DNA from 4 places in the Paenibacillus sp. FSL E2-0201 genome. Region 1 is predicted to be linked to each of the others. Evidence: predicted binding sites of a transcription regulator. Region 1 holds the regulator's gene; each other region holds the start of a gene.

Region 1 (4,259 bases):
CCGGCTGCAAATCAAGTTTCAAAGTGACCTCATCGCGGTTAATACTAATATGTGAATTGTTTACTCCCTCATAACCGGATACAATCTTTTGGAGCGGTTCCTGTAAAGCAAACTGACGATATAAAAAGAATCCTCCGAACAATAGAGTAGCCGACAGTAGAGACGTTATCAGTACAGGTACAAGACGTAATTTCAAGAAACGTCCTCCTCTCAAAGATGACAAAATGTAAACAGAATGATCAATAAATCAAAGCTGTTAAGCGCTCATCAGAGCCTAACGTTCTCTTAATACTGTTCTAATTACAAACAGTAGTATATCACATGTGTATATATAAAAATGAAAAAAAGTGTGAATATATTTAAAATTTTATTTTTTATTTTTTTCCAATTCATTAAATATATTGATTTATTTCAACGAAAAAAAAGAGCCGTTACTTGTCATTAACAGGCTTATTTCCACATGTGTTTTTAAATAGAATATATAAAAACTACCTACTTAGTATATCACAAATAGTACATTACGAGTATATCAAAATAATCCATCATATTAACGAAAACAAGCGAACCATAAATGGTCCGCTTGTTTCTAGTATAGTACTTTTGTTTATTTTAGCGGCTGGGTAAACTATATCCTTCACCCATTCGAGCTCCATCTGAGAACCGATAAAATTGATAATAATAACGACCGCTTTGTTTATAAAAAAGCTGCCATGCATACTCTCCGTTATATACCCCCGGCAACAACCGCTCGATACTAATGTCCGGAAGATCAGCTTTAATTATGCTGCGTATTTTCGCTTCAGAGGTCCCTTTACTCAGTTCCTCAGCATATACTGCGTCGTTGCCTTCTGCAAACTTCCCGTCTACAGTAAAGCGTACCCATACCATCAACTCGGTCCCGGATTGATTCTTCCCTGTTAAGACCCAGTACACTGCATTTTCATCCCACACGGATTTCTGTGCTTTAGTTACCTCTGTCAGACCAGCGCTGGTTTTGGCGATATCCTTAGCAATATCTCGCTCGTTCCATTGATCTTTCATAATATAGGCATAGAACTGGATAAGTCCAAACAGAAGGAGCAGAATCAGAACTGACCCCAGGAGGATCCATTTTTTCCTTTTCTTCAAGGTGCAGCTCCCTTTCTAGTAATATATCTTTTTTGATTATATAACACACCCGTGTGTTTATCCAAAGTTTCATATTCATTCATATAAATTCTTATATTTACAGAAAAGGCCGTAACTTTTGCAAACGCAGAAAGTCACAGCCTTACAGTTAATTCTTATCATCTTAGACTAGCGCTTGAGCAGCCCCTCAAAGGATTCTTGCGCCTTACGACGGATAGCTTCCTCATCTAACGTTACACATTGTCCATGTTTTACAACCTGTTTACCATTCACCCATACATGCTCAACATCCTTGGCACTGGCAGAGTATACAGCATGAGACAGCAAATCTGTGTGCGGTAGTAAATGCGGCTGGTCTATATCAATCGCGATAAAGTCAGCTTTCATGCCTACAGCGAGCCTGCCCACATCATTTAAAAAGATAGACTTCGCGCCATACTCTGTAGCCATACTCAGAGCTTCCGGAGCCGGTACAGCCGTAGGATCACCACTTACACCTTTATGGATAAGTGCTGCAAGACGCATCTCTTCAAACATATCCAAGTTATTATTACTTGCCGCGCCATCTGTACCCAGCGACACCTTCACACCGGCCTTTAGAAGATCCGTAACACGAGCAACTCCACTAGCCAGTTTTAGATTACTTCCCGGGTTATGAGATACACCTACATTATGACGAGCCAGAATCTCGATCTCTTCATCATTCAAATGAACGCCATGAGCAACAATAGACGGACGTGTGAACATTCCAAGCTTCTCTAAATGCGCTACAGGCCGCAGGCCGTAATCCACTACATTCTGCTCCACTTCGCGATTCGTTTCGGACATATGTGTATGCATCGGTAAATCCAAATCATGCGCCGCCTGTACAAACTTAACAAAGAAATCCGGTGGGCAAGTATATGGAGCGTGTGGCGAGATCATCGTTGTAATTCTACCGTCAGCCTTTCCATGCCAGTTCCGTGCAAAAGAAATCGCTTCCGCAAGCTTGTGATTCTGTACTTCCTCTGGACAAAGACCGATTACGCCTCTCATCAATACGGAACGGATGCCTGATAATTCGACCACCTCAGCTACTCGATCCATATGATCATACATATCCAGGAAGGTTGTAGTGCCACCTTTCAGCATTTCCAGAACAGACAAGGAGGTTCCCCAGTATACATCTTCTCCGGTGAACTTCTCTTCCATCGGCCACATTTTTTCCTGAAGCCACACTTGAAGCGCCAAATCATCTCCATAACCACGAAGCAATGACATTGCAGCATGGCCGTGTGTGTTTACCAGACCAGGCATAAACAACAGACGACTGCCATCAACAACTTGCACACCTTCTTCCATCAGAGGCTCTTCTTTTCCTATGTAAGTGATCAAATCATCTTCAATAGTCATATATCCACTAAGAACAGGCTCATCCGTTCCCGGAATAAGAAAACGCCCGCCTTTGATAATCGTTTTACTACTCTTCATTTCCGCTTTCTTCCTTTCCGTCTTTCAAATAATAAGCAAGGCTTTGCAAATCCGTTGTAAAATCGGCTGCATGAACCCGGATATTCGGTGGTGTTTTTAGAATCACTGGTGCAAAATTCAAAATCGCCTCAATGCCAGATTCAATAAGAATATCTGCTACATTCTGCGCTTCTGAGTCAGGTACTGTAATAATCCCAATTCGAATGCCTTGCTCACGAACTGTCTGACCTAGCTCCTCCATGGGTTGAACCGTAAGAGAGTTGATTTTCCGCCCTACCTTAGGTGCATAAGAGTCAAATATAGCGGTAATCTTCATAGTATCCTTCAGATAAGCATTATAATTAGATAATGCATGTCCAAGGTTACCGGCACCTACTAATGCCACATTCAGCTGTTGGTCCAGCTTCAAAATATGACGGATTTTCTCAATAAGATAAGTTACGTCATACCCGATACCTTTTCTACCGAAGTCTCCAAAATACGCTAAATCTTTACGGATTTGAGCGGGATTCAGATCAAGTTTTTGTCCTAATTCTTGCGAGGAAACGGTTAATATTTCACGTTTCTGGAGATCATTCAAGAAACGTAAGTATACAGGAAGTCTGCGAACAACGGCTTCTGATATTTTATCCGATTTCATAATTTACCTCCTAATTTAAGTACTATTCTGTTTGAATCCAATTAAAATTTCTGTACCTCGTCTCAATGAAGAGCGGTATTCTCTTATACCGCCCTTCATTGTGGAGTGATTAATTAAACAGAAGATGTCCTTCTTAAGAAACGCCTCCGTCTTCCAACCACTCTGCTATACGAGGAACCATTTGATCCGTAAGCATATGTTCCATTTTCGGGCCAGGCAACGAATAAAGGAAATACTTCCCATAATGAGATTCGATAACCCTAGTGTCATACACTATAACAATACCCCGATCCTGCGCTGTCCGTACCAGTCTTCCAAATCCTTGCTTGAAGCGGATAACTGCCTGAGGCACCGACAATTTCATAAACGGATTCTTCTTCTGGGCTTGTAATAACTCAGACTTCGCTTCCGCTAGAGGGTGATTAGGCGGTTGAAATGGAAGCCTCACGATGGCCAGGCATGTCAATGCCTCACCCGGAATATCTACTCCCTCCCAGAAGCTGCTAGTTCCAAGCAGAACTGAAGCAGCACTGTCCTGAAAGCGTCGAATCAGCTTACTGCGGCTTCCACCTTCCACGCCTTGACCTAGCACCGTGATTTCTTGTGAGGCTAGAGCCTCTTTCAGAGGATCGTAAACTTGGCGCAGCATCTTGTAAGAAGTAAACAGAACAAGCATCCGTCCGCGTGTCGTAATAGCCGCTTCTGCTAGTGACTGTACGAGCGTATCGACAAATCGGGCATCACCCACACTGCCCTTCACACTAGGGAAATCCCGTGGAATTACTAATAGTGCCTGCTCCCGATACTTAAAGGGAGAAGGAAGGAGAGATGTCATTAGACGCCCCTCTTCCGCAGCTTCATTAAGTCCGAGATTATCAATCATAAACTGGAACGATTTATCGACAGAAAGCGTCGCCGAAGTTAACACAATACTTTTCTTTTTGTCGAAGAACAGCTCTTTAAGCTGGGTACTAACATCAACAGGGACGGCATATAGCTGTAGCGATTTGCTGCGATAATT
Region 2 (4,259 bases), 250 kb from region 1:
GTTCACGGTTAAACACGTTAACATTCAAATGTTGAGCGCTGTTATGGAAGTATCCATCCATCATGTGTACCAGGTTAGACTTACGGGATTCTTCGTCTTTACCCAGTGCTTTAGGTACGATAGAGAATGTGTTAGAGATACCATCTTGTGCATCGGAGTAAGGCAGTTTGGCTACAGAATTAAGGGAAGCCAGAGCACCTTTCTTGTCGCGTCCGTGCATTGGGTTAGCACCTGGTGCGAAAGGTTCACCTTTCTTACGTCCGTCAGGTGTAGTACCTGTCTTCTTACCGTACACTACATTTGAAGTAATGGTCAGTACCGATTGAGTCGGTACAGCATCACGATATGTTTTGTGCTTACGGATCATAGACATGAAAGCTTCAACCAATTCTACTGCGATGCTGTCTACAGCATCATCATTGTTACCGTAGCAAGGGAATTCACCTTCAGTTTCAAAGTCAATTGCAATACCTTGTTCGTTACGAATTGGTTTAACCTTCGCGTATTTAATAGCGCTCAGTGAGTCAGCTGCAACGGATAGACCAGCGATACCACAAGCCATCGTACGCAGAATGTCGCGGTCATGCAGTGCCATTTCAATACGTTCGTAAGAATACTTGTCATGCATATAGTGAATGATGTTCAAAGTGTTAACATAAGTCTTAGCCAACCACTCCATCATCGGTTTGAAGCGTTTCATTACTTCGTCATAATCCAGATATTCAGAAGTGATCGCTGGGAATTCCGGTCCAACTTGTGCTCCGGATTTCTCGTCTTTACCACCATTAATAGCGTACAGCAAAGCTTTTGCTAGGTTGGCACGAGCACCGAAGAACTGCATTTGTTTACCGATGCGCATTGGAGATACGCAGCAAGCAATCGCATAATCTTCACCCCAGTATGGACGCATTAGATCGTCATTTTCATACTGAATTGCACTAGTTTCGATGGAAACCTTAGCACAATATTTTTTGAAGGCTTCAGGCAATCTTTCGGACCAAAGAACTGTCAAGTTTGGTTCCGGTGCTGGACCCAAGTTGTACAGGGTGTTCAGGAAACGGAAGCTGTTCTTCGTAACACGAGTTGTTCCGTCTTCAGCCATACCACCGATGGATTCAGTTACCCATGTAGGGTCGCCGGAGAACAGATCGTTATAGTCAGGTGTACGCAAGAATTTCACGATACGCAGTTTCATTACGAAATGATCGACGATTTCTTGAACTTGCTCTTCAGTCAAAGTACCTTCAGCAATATCGCGTTCTGCATAGATGTCTAGGAAGGAAGATACACGTCCCAGGGACATCGCCGCACCATTTTGCTCTTTAACTGCTGCCAGATATCCGAAGTATACCCATTGAGTAGCTTCCTTGAAATTGGTCGCTGGTTTGGAAATATCCATACCGTGAGCGGCTGCCATTTCTTTCAATTCGCCCAGTGCACGAATTTGCTCGGACAGCTCTTCACGAAGACGAATTACCTCTTCAGTCATGGAATCAACTTCAAGTTCAGCTTGTTGTTGTTTTTTGTCTTTAATCAGGAAATCAATACCGTATAGAGCGATACGGCGGTAGTCACCGATGATGCGTCCGCGGCCGTAAGCATCAGGAAGACCTGTGATAACGCCGGATTTACGCACTGCTCTCATGTCTGGTGTATATGCATCAAATACGCCTTGGTTATGCGTTTTGCGAATGTTCGTAAACATATCAACGATGTTTTGTGGAAGCTCGAAGCCATAAGCTTTCGTAGCATCGACCATCATCTTGATCCCGCCGAATGGCTGGATGGAACGTTTGAAAGGAGCGTCAGTCTGAACGCCTACAATTTGTTCCTTGTCCTTATCAATGTATCCAGGAGCATGTGAAGTGATTGTGGAGACAGTATCCAGGGAAACATCCCATACGCCGCCTCTTTCTCTTTCTTCTTTGCTCAGTTGGGAAATAATTTTCCATAGTTCAGTTGTGTTACTAGTAGGTCCTACGAGGAAATCTTCGTTTCCTTCATAAGGCTTAATGTTACTTGCGATAAAATTGTTAACGTCAACTTTCTTGGACCATTTACCTTTTGTGAAATTTCTCCAACCGGATTTCACTTCATTTACTTCTTTTTCAATCACCGACATGCTAAATCCCTCCATCTATATTTATTATATTTGTAGAGATCGCGGGCTTGAAGGTTGATCCCGTGTCTCGTGATCCCCAAAGATGTGGTTGTTCCAAATTTCACAATCAACATTTCATATGTGGGACCGTTGTTTATATAAACATTCTAGTTTATTTTCTATAAAAACACTGTGACAAATATCACCTTTCGAGTGATATTTGTCACCTTTATCTAAGTCCACAACTATCCTATTCTCTATTTAACCAATTATTAATTATCAAATCTTCCGTAGAATGCATTACGGTATACATCAGCAAGTTCAGATACCAACGGCAGCTTAGGATTGGCAGTTGTACATTGATCTTCAAACGCACGGTCAGCCAAGTAATCTACACGGGATTCGAAGTCCTTAGGATCAAAGCCCAGTTGTTGGAACGATTCCTCGATACCCAATTTTTTATTCATATCGCGAATAGCATTGATCAGGCTAGTTACACCTTCTTCAGTTGTGCGAGCTGGCAATCCCAAAATACGGGCAATTTCAGCGTAACGCTCATCAGCTACGAAGTGCGAATATTTAGGGAACGAAGCGAACTTCGTAGGTTTTTTAGCATTGTAACGGATAACGTGTGGCATAAGGATCGCGTTAGTACGACCATGAGCGGTGTGGTACTGTCCGCCCCATTTATGCGCCAAGCTGTGGTTAATTCCCAAGAATGCATTGGCAAAGGCCATACCCGCAAGTGTTGATGCATTATGCATTTTCTCACGAGCTACTCTGTCGCCTTCCAGTGCCGATTTTTCAAGGTATTGGAATACCAGTTGGATGGCTTTAATAGCTAGACCATCAGTGTAGTCACTCGCCATAACAGATACATAAGCTTCGATAGCATGTGTCAATACGTCCATACCTGTATCTGCAACTGCAGTTTTTGGCAAGCTGTATACGAACTCTGGATCAATGATAGCTACGTCTGGTGTTAACTCATAGTCAGCCAATGGATATTTAGTGTGTTGTTCAGTTGTTTTATCGGTAATAACTGCGAAAGATGTTACTTCCGAACCCGTACCCGAAGTAGTTGGAATCGCTACAAACTTAGCTTTGTTACCAAGTTTAGGGAATTTGTATACCCGTTTACGGATGTCCATGAATTTTTGTTTTAGACCGTTAAAGTCTGCGTCTGGATGTTCATAGAATAACCACATTCCTTTTGCAGCATCCATTGGGGAACCGCCGCCAAGTGCGATGATGCAGTCCGGTTGGAATCTGTTCATCATTGCAGTACCTTTTTCAACTGTAGTTGTCGATGGATCTGGTTCAACTTCCGAGAACACTTCGATAGCTACAGGAGTTTGGCGTTGACGCAGGTAATGTTCAACTCTTTCAACATATCCAAGCTTAACCATCATTGGGTCAGTGATAATTGCGACACGTGTGATATCAGGCATTTTGGTCAGGTACTGAGTAGCGCCTTTTTCAAAATAGATCTTGTCAGGTACTTTAAACCATTGCATATTCACGGTACGACGATTCACCCTTTTCACGTTGATCAAATTGATTGCTGTAACGTTTTGCGACACGGAGTTACGACCATAAGATCCGCAGCCCAGAGTCAACGAAGGGATATTAGTGTTATAAATATCGCCGATCGCACCATGTGTGGAAGGCGAGTTAACTAGAATACGTCCTGTTTGCAGACGGTTAGAGAACTTCATGATTACTTCTTCATTGTTGGAGTGGATAGCCGAGCTGTGGCCCATGCCGCCAAATTCAACAATTTGAGCTGCACGTTCGATCCCTTGATCTGCATTTTTAACCTTGTAGCAAGCAAGAACTGGGCTTAATTTTTCAGCGGATAGTGGATATTTAGTACCTACACCTTCAAGTTCTGCTACCAGAATCTTTGTGCCGGCAGGGACTTGAATGCCACACATTTCAGCAATTTTCACTGCGGATTGACCTACGATTGCTGGGTTAACCGCACATTTATCTACGTTCATTGCTCCACTAGTCAGTTTGGCAGCTTCTTCTTTATTAACAAAGTAGCAGCCATTTGCGATCATTTTTTTCTTCACTTGATCGAAGATTGGTTCTTCGATAATAACAGCTTGCTCGGAGGCACAGATCATACCATTATCAAATGTTTTAGAAAGAA
Region 3 (4,259 bases), 1.9 Mb from region 1:
ATGCCGGAACTGCCGCAATTGTAAATACTGCCCAACTGTACCCAGAAGCTGAGATTACGGTATATGAGCGTAATGATAATATTTCCTTCTTATCCTGTGGCATTGCTTTATATGTAGGTGGAGTGGTCAAAGACCCGCACGGACTGTTCTATTCTTCCCCAGAGAAGCTTGCAGAGCTCGGAGTAAAGACGAACATGCGTCATGAAGTGACCGAAGTGGATACGAAGTCCAAAACACTGCGTGTTCGCAATTTGGCAACTGGACAGGAGTTTAATGATACCTACGATAAGCTGATTATGACTACTGGATCATGGCCGGTTGTGCCGAAGCTCGAAGGGCTTGAGCTGGAAGGCGTCTTACTTTGCAAGAATTATGAACATTCCAACACCATTATAGAAAAAGCTAAACATGCGAACAAAATCACAGTCGTAGGCGCTGGCTATATCGGCGTTGAATTGGTGGAAGCCTTCCAAATGAATGGGAAGCAAGTAACGCTGATTGATGGTGAAGACCGCATTCTGAATAAATATTTGGATCCAGAGTTTACTGCACCAATCGAACAATCCTTTAAGGATCACGGCATTAAATTGGCACTGAATGAGAAGGTCAGTTCTTTTGCTGGAGAAGGCGGTAAAGTTACCAAGGTTATCACAAGCGCAGGAGAGCATGAGACGGATCTTGTTATTCTCTGCATCGGCTTCCGTCCGAATACTGAACTCTTAAAAGGCCAGGTGGATATGCTGCCAAATGGTGCGATTTTGGTCAACGACTATATGCAGACTAGTTGCCCAGATGTGTATGCCGCTGGTGACAGCTGTGCGATTCATTACAACCCTACAGGGAAGCACGCTTATATTCCACTAGCAACCAACGCAGTACGGATGGGCACCTTGGTCGCACGTAACTTGATGACAGAGACGATTCCATATATGGGCACTCAAGGGACTTCGGGCATTAAGATTTATGAAGATAATATCGCTGCTACCGGTCTTACAGAAGAAGCGGCTAAGGCTGAAGGCATGGACGTAGAGACTACCACGATTATTGACAACTACCGTCCAGAATTTATGCCAACGTTCGAGCAGGTTCAATTAAAAGTTGTATTTGATCGTGCTACACGCCGCATTGTCGGAGCACAAATTATGTCCAAGATGGATTTGACGCAATCGATCAACACCGTATCTGTATGTATTCAAAATAAAATGACAATCGACCAGCTGGCCTTTATCGATTTCTTCTTCCAACCTCATTACAATAAGCCTTGGAACTTCCTGAACACCGTAGGAATTCAAGCGCTGCCGACATCAGTACCAAGTAAAGAGGCAGTAACCGTTTAACGTAATTGCATAAGAACATTATAGTCGGGTAGACCGGAGCCATTCATGGCTTCGGTTTTTTCATGTTTGATGCTGGTACTATTTACCTTTAAAATAATATGGAGCCTATTCTTACAATTGTAATTATGGATGCGCTTCGTTAAATTTGACATGTCAGTGAAAAGTTTCACTTAGTTTTTCATTAAGTGATAATTGTCACGTTATTGTGTTTTGTGACACGCTACAATGGTCGTAAAGGAACAAATTTTAAGTAAATAGATGAAGGGGATAGGAATCATGGCTTATAATAAACCGCAGCAGATTGCCGCAGTCACGGTCGAGAACGGCATAAAAAAGGCGCACAATCCTTTAAGCACCGTACTAATTCTGGGCTTTCTGGGAGGGGCGTTTATCGCGCTCGGATTTTTACTGGATATTCGCGTCATTGCTGGCGCACCGCATGAATGGGGATCTATCGCTAACTTTATTGGGGCAGCAGTCTTCCCTGTTGGATTGATTCTAGTATTGCTTGCAGGGGGAGAACTACTGACAGGCAATATGATGGCTGTGCCGCTTGCTTTTATGGCGAAGAAGATATCTTTCTGGGAAGTTATTAAGAATCTTGTATTGATTACCCTGAGCAATTTAGCGGGAGCTTTGTTTGTAGCTTACTTTTTTGGTCACGTGGTTGGTTTAACCTCTGACGGTGTGTATCTGGAAAAATTAGTAGAGATGGCAGGGCATAAGCTTGAGGCAGACTTCTTGCCGGCATTTGTTTCCGGTATCGGTTGTAACTGGCTCGTAGCTTTGGCGGTATGGCTCTCCTATGGAGCAGATAACTTCAGTGGTAAAATCCTCGGTATCTGGTTCCCGACGATGGCTTTTGTAGCTATCGGCTTCCAGCACGTTGTAGCTAACATGTTCTTAATTCCGGCGGCTATTTTTGAAGGCTATTTTTCATGGGGAGAGTACTTCAACAACTTTGTTCCGGTATGGCTAGGCAACTTGACTGGCGGTGCGATCTTTGTTGCGGCAGCTTATTGGATGGCTTACTTACGTAAAGAGCCAGCATCTATTCAATCCGTGGACAGCATGTCCGGCAGCGGTGTAAAGAAACACGCCTAAACCTATCTTATAGAGCACTCCTTAGCATAGTCGAGGGGTGCTTTTTGATGTTATAGACAAATAAAATCCGCCGTGATGTATCCGAGCTCGGGGGAACGATTCGGACGCACGGCGGATTTTAGAAGGGGGAGTGTTTCTAGGCTCTATTACCCCGACTTTGCAAGAACGAATCACATCGTTTTGTTTAGTCTGCTTTACGGACGACAGCAGCAACTATAAAATATAAATAGATGGGAACGGGTGCTACTTTTTTCTCAGCTATGGTTGAAGTTAGTCCTAATTAAGAGGTAAAGTGTACTAAGACTTTATCACGATAGCACGTCAATGCGTCTGCTTGCCCTGAACCCTGTTTTGGGATAATACTGGATGGAATAATGACACATATATTACAGGGGATGTACACTACTTATGAAGTTTTTACAGAATTATCCTAAAGAAGTTAAGATATTTTTAATTGCTAGCCTTATTAATGCAACGGGTAGTGCACTGATGTGGCCACTGGTTACAATGTATGTTTTTGATGAGCTTGGACGCAGCATGTCGGATGCTGGATTAGTGATTCTTATTCAATCAGTTGGAGGGATTGTGGGTCAACTACTCGGGGGCTCACTCTATCATAAGGTAGGCGTTAACCGGCTGATTGTCGGAGCGCTGGGCATGAATGCACTTGCACTGTTCACTTTGCCGGCAGCAAGTAACAACTGGACGTTATTTATGGTCGCGATGGGACTGGTAGGACTCTTTAATTCACTGTCATTACCTGCGATTCAGGCATTTATCGGCTTTCGTTTTACGAAGCAGCGCGGAGAGCTGTTTAATGTTATTTATGTCGCTAATAATATTGGTGTAGCACTGGGTACAGCGTTAAGTGGTTTTTTGGCCGATATTTCTTATATGCTCAGCTTTGTAATGAACGGCGTAACTTCAGCGGTATTTGCGGTATTCTTTTTTGTATATCTCAAGAAAGTCGGAGGAGATTCTTCACAGGAGGTCGCAGAACACCAGAAGGCTGGTCCTGACAAACAATCCACCTGGAAGCTAATGGGACATACACGGATTTATCTTTATATGGGTATTGCCTCGATGTTCCTATTGTTAGGGAACTCTATCTGGAATACAGGGGTATCTCCGTTCATTATTTCTGAGGGCTGGCCTAAGAAGACTTATGGTTTTCTCTGGACGCTCAACGGTATTCTTATTTTTGCGGCCCAGCCGCTTGTAACGGTGATTAAACGTTGGTTCGCGTCCACCTCAACAGCGCAAATGACAGTAAGTGCTCTATTTTATTTGGGTGGTTATGCTGTTCTTTTATGGATGCCGACTTATTCAGGTCTAGTGCTTGGGATGGTGCTCGCTACGCTTGGGGAAATGCTGATATCTCCGGCCATGCCTTCCTTTATTTCGGATCATGCAGGTCGAAGTGCTCCATTCTATTTAGGGCTTAGTGGAGGTATGGGGGCAGTGGGCAGGGTGATTGGACCTTACTTAATGGGTAGATTGTACGATAGTGGAGGCTTAGCGCCTACCGCATGGTTGGCATGTGCGATGGCACTGCTATCCGTAGGATTCTTTATTGTTCATGCGTATATCAACCGCCGAGGAAATTCACTGGAGCGGTCAATAGGATAGTTGTGCATAGTGGATTCAGGTGATCTACTGTGAATTCTATAGAGGTGCAAGGCAAGGGGTGTACATCTTATATGAAACTAAGCAACAGGGATAGGTTTATCATAAGGTTCTCAGAGATTAAAGACGTGCGGGAACTGATTCATCTGGATCATTTGATCTGGACGGAGCACACTAGCCCGGGGCCTTTAA
Region 4 (4,259 bases), 2.8 Mb from region 1:
ACAATCATGGGATCGTTGAATACAATTTATGACTTTAATCTGCTGCTTATAGTACCCGTATTAATCATCTTGTATGGTTCAATTACGAAGAAACCGACAATACCGGTCATGCTGATCTCTTCTATGTTCGCTATGGCTAACGCACTTGTATTCCAGGGATTTACTTTGAATGATGTCGTATCTTCTGTTGTTAATGGATTTAATATTTCTATGGTTCAAGTTGCTGGGTTTGATTCTGCCAACGTTATTGAAGATGTACCCCGTCTTCTAAATCGTGGCGGAATGAACTCCATGATGGGGACACTTCTCATTTGCTTCTGTGCAATCACGTTCGCTGGAACCATATCTCTGACCAAGTCCTTGGAATTGATTGTTAATAAGCTTTTGAAGTTCGTCCATTCCACAGGTTCAATGATCGTAGCAACAATTGTTACAGGTCTTACGATGATCGGAGTTACAAGTAATGGTCAGGTGTCCATCTTAATGCCAGGTGAAATGCTACGTGAAGCATATATCCGTCGGGGCTTACATCCGAAGAACTTGGGACGTACCATCGAGGATTCAGCGGCGATTACCGAGCCTATTCTGCCTTGGACAGCTGCAGGTGCTTATATGGCGGGTACGCTGGGTGTTGCAACGCTAGATTATTTACCTTGGGCTGTTCTCTGTTGGACAGGAATAATCTTTGCGACGATATGGGGCTTCACGGGATTCGGTATCGCGAAGTTAACGCCAGAGCAACAGGCAGAAATGCTAAAGGAATATGACGGCAACACTAATGAACAAGCTGGATAAAGGAGTCTTTTAAAATGACAAATATGCATAAAGAAACTGTAATAACAACGGATGCACCAGGCGCAATTGGACCTTACTCTCAAGCTGTAAAGCTTGGGAACGTCCTATATACTTCAGGACAACTCGGTCTAGACCCGGTTAATGGGACTTTTCCTGCTACGGTTGAGGAACAGACGGAACGGTCGTTGCTGAATGTCAAAGCCATACTGGAAGCGGCGGGTACAAGCATGGATCAGGTAATAAAGACGACCGTTTTCCTAAAGGATATGAATGATTTTCTTAAGGTGAATGAGATTTATGGAAGGTTTTTTGCTCAGCCATACCCTGCTCGCAGCGCTGTTGAAGTAGCACGTCTGCCTAAGGATGGGCTCGTAGAAATTGAAGTTATAGCTTATGTACCTTAAGTGATCCAGTAACGCTCAAACTACGGATTCCTTTAGAATTTCAGTTAGTTAAGCCTGCACACCCTGTATGGAAAAAGGATAAGGAAATAAGGCAGATGGCCACCCTGGAAAGGGTGGCTTTTTTGAAATATAAGAGTATATAGGCTGAACAGCTTTAATAACTGAGTAGGGAGCTGAGATGTATTTGAAATGGAGGAATTTTATGAAAAAATAATTGAAAATATACATGAAAATGTGACAGTAATCATAACTAATTACAGAAAACCTTCACAAAATAGTATCTTTGCTTTATTATAAATGTGAAGACATTCACAAAGGGGCGTTATAAAGGTGAAAAAGACAACAAGTGCTGCTCTTATTCTCATTCTTTCGGTTATGCTCGTGATCGCAGGCTGCGGTAACAGTAATAGCAACAGCGCAGGTAATAGTGCTGGCAACGAGAACAAGAGTAAGGTCAATGAGACGGCTAAAAATGATAAAACCGAAGCCGTATCTGGTGCATCAGAGGCTAGCTACACACCACTGGATCAATTAAAAGATAGCTATGATATCGTTATTGTCGGAGCCGGCGGTGCTGGAATGTCCGCTGCACTAGAAGCAAAGGCTAAAGGTTTGAACCCGGTTATTTTAGAAAAAATGCCAGTTGCTGGCGGGAATACAAGTAAATCCTCATCGGGGATGAATGCTTCTGAAACAAAATTCCAAAAAGATCAAGGTATTAAAGATAGCAATGATTTATTTTATGAAGAGACATTAAAAGGTGGTCACGACACCAACGATAAAGAGATGCTTCGTTTCTTCGTAGATAATTCCGCAAGTGCTATTGATTGGTTGGATTCGATCGGAATCAGACTGAACAATATCACGATCACAGGCGGCATGAACGAAAAACGTACTCACCGCCCAGAAGACGGCTCTGCGGTAGGCCAATACCTTGTCAAAGGATTGGTTAAGAATATACAAGAAAAAGAAATTCCATTGTTTGTGAACGCAGATGTGAAGGAAATCACCCAAAAAGATGGTAAGGTTGACGGAGTAAAGGTACTCTTTAACCAAGCCGATGAAAAAACCATTACAGCGAAGGCTGTTGTTGTCACTACCGGTGGTTTCGGTTCTAATATGGACATGATCTCTACAGTTAGACCTGATTTGGAAGGTTACGTTACTACTAACCAAATCGGCAGTACCGGTGACGGCATCAAAATGATCGAGGCACTTGGCGGAACCACCGTTGATATGGATCAAATCCAGGTTCACCCAACAGTTCAACAAGAAAAATCTTATCTGATCGGGGAAGCTGTACGCGGCGAAGGTTCTATCCTCGTAAATAGCGAAGGCACACGGTTCGTAAATGAATTGACTACACGTGATAAAGTTACCGAAGCGATCAATACACTTCCTGAAAAAGCGGCAACGCTTGTCTTTGATTCCGGCGTCAAATCACGCGTGAAAGCAATTGAACAATATGACAAAATGGGCTTCGTGATCCAAGCGGATACCATCGAAGCATTGGCGAAAGAAATCGGTGTTCCAGCCGATAAGCTAAAAGAGACACTTGATACTTGGAACAGCGCAGTAAAGAACAAGAACGATGCTGAATTTGGCAGAACGACAGGAATGGACAACGACTTGTCCACCGCTCCATACTACGCTATTAAGATCGCACCTGGGATTCACTACACTATGGGCGGCGTGAAGATCAACACGAATACAGAAGTATTAAATAAAGAAGGCGCAGCTATTCCTGGCCTGTTTGCAGCAGGTGAAGTAACAGGCGGATTGCACGGTCAAAACCGGATCGGCGGTAACTCTGTAGCTGAGATCATTATCTTCGGCCGTCAAGCCGGAATTAAATCTGCTGAGTTCGTGCAAGCACAATAAGATTTAACTACTATTCTGGTTAAAACAAAAGAACCGCTTGGGCTAATTGAAGCCCGGGCGGTTCTTTGTTTAATCACTCATTCAAAGTGAGTGGAGCGTCGCTATTCAAAAAGCTGCTTCCCGCTTTTAGCCTGTTCTTCTCGCATCCATTGTGACAGTTGTCGTTTGAGTTTAAGGAATTCCGGGGAATCCGTAATCTCATCACGGCGTGGCCGTGGAAATGGCACGTCAACAGTATGTAGGATGGAGCCGGGGCGACCGGAGAATACATAAATACGATTCGAGAGCAGCAACGCTTCTTCGATGTTATGGGTGATGAATAGCACGGAGCGGCGATTCTCCTCCCACAGCTCCAGCAGCCAGCGCTGCATTTCACTGCGAGTTAGTGCATCCAATGCGCTGAAAGGTTCATCGAGCAGCATCAACTCCTGCGGAGCCAGCAGTGCTCTGAGAAAAGCAGCACGCTGCTGCATCCCACCAGACAGCATATGCGGATAAGCCTGTTCGAATCCATTCAAGCCAACCTTAGCGAGCCACTGGCGCGCTTCTTCACGAGCTCCATCCTGCAGAGCACCTTTGATTTCTCCGGCTAGCAGTACATTATCTTCAATCGTTCGCCAAGGAAAAAGAGCAGGCTGCTGCGGCATATAACTAATCTCACCGCGTTGACCTGTAACGACCTTGCCGTTCATGCGGATCGTTCCTGTATCAGGCTTCACTAGTCCGCCGATCATATGGAATAAGGTGCTTTTTCCGCAGCCGGAAGGACCGACGATCGAGACGAACTCTTGCTGCTCTACCTTAAGAGAGACGTTGTTGAGCACGTTCGTCTCGCGGCGACGATGGGTGAAGGACTTGGAGATGCCGCTTACTTCAAGAGCAGGTGGTGCAGTATGAGCTTCAGGAGAGCTTATGATTTCTGTTGTTCTTTGCTCTATTTGCGTCGCTTGAGACATACAGGCATCTTCCTTTCTATGAGTTACGGCGCGGTTTCCAGCGGACTAACCATTTTTCCAATAATGCGATAATCGCAAAAAGCACAAGACTAAGGAGCACAATAATCACAATAGCGACAAACATCCGATCCGTACGGTAAGCCGATTTTTGCAGAAGCATATAATAGCCGATCCCTTTATCCGCGCCAATCCATTCTGCAACCACGGCTCCCATAACCGCATA

The links. Region 1 encodes Rex, which represses fermentation and respiration genes when NADH is low (regulators of the CRP and FNR family bind a similar motif). Its sites were predicted from a motif close to TTGTGAAATATTTCACAA; they were not measured.
Region 2: the regulator Rex is predicted to act here: its motif matches at 2,211-2,228, upstream of pflB (formate C-acetyltransferase).
Region 3: the regulator Rex is predicted to act here: its motif matches at 1,492-1,509, upstream of NSU15_RS28905 (formate/nitrite transporter family protein).
Region 4: the regulator Rex is predicted to act here: its motif matches at 1,497-1,514, upstream of NSU15_RS01995 (flavocytochrome c).

The regions. Positions count from the first base shown of each region.
Region 1 is NZ_CP150154.1:4,468,395-4,472,653, forward strand. It holds gene NSU15_RS20320 (hypothetical protein) at 1-196, opposite strand, end outside; gene NSU15_RS20325 (DUF5590 domain-containing protein) at 610-1,128, opposite strand; gene NSU15_RS20330 (amidohydrolase) at 1,297-2,598, opposite strand; gene NSU15_RS20335 (redox-sensing transcriptional repressor Rex) at 2,588-3,238, opposite strand; gene dinG (ATP-dependent DNA helicase DinG) at 3,372-4,259, opposite strand, start outside.
Region 2 is NZ_CP150154.1:4,716,697-4,720,955, forward strand. It holds gene pflB (formate C-acetyltransferase) at 1-2,122, opposite strand, end outside; gene adhE (bifunctional acetaldehyde-CoA/alcohol dehydrogenase) at 2,374-4,259, opposite strand, start outside.
Region 3 is NZ_CP150154.1:6,405,236-6,409,494, reverse strand. It holds gene NSU15_RS28910 (FAD-dependent oxidoreductase) at 1-1,337, shown strand, start outside; gene NSU15_RS28905 (formate/nitrite transporter family protein) at 1,614-2,441, shown strand; gene NSU15_RS28900 (MFS transporter) at 2,850-4,070, shown strand; gene NSU15_RS28895 (GNAT family N-acetyltransferase) at 4,142-4,259, shown strand, end outside.
Region 4 is NZ_CP150154.1:438,847-443,105, forward strand. It holds gene nhaC (Na+/H+ antiporter NhaC) at 1-795, shown strand, start outside; gene NSU15_RS01990 (RidA family protein) at 819-1,199, shown strand; gene NSU15_RS01995 (flavocytochrome c) at 1,530-3,080, shown strand; gene NSU15_RS02000 (ABC transporter ATP-binding protein) at 3,182-4,036, opposite strand; gene NSU15_RS02005 (ABC transporter permease) at 4,053-4,259, opposite strand, start outside.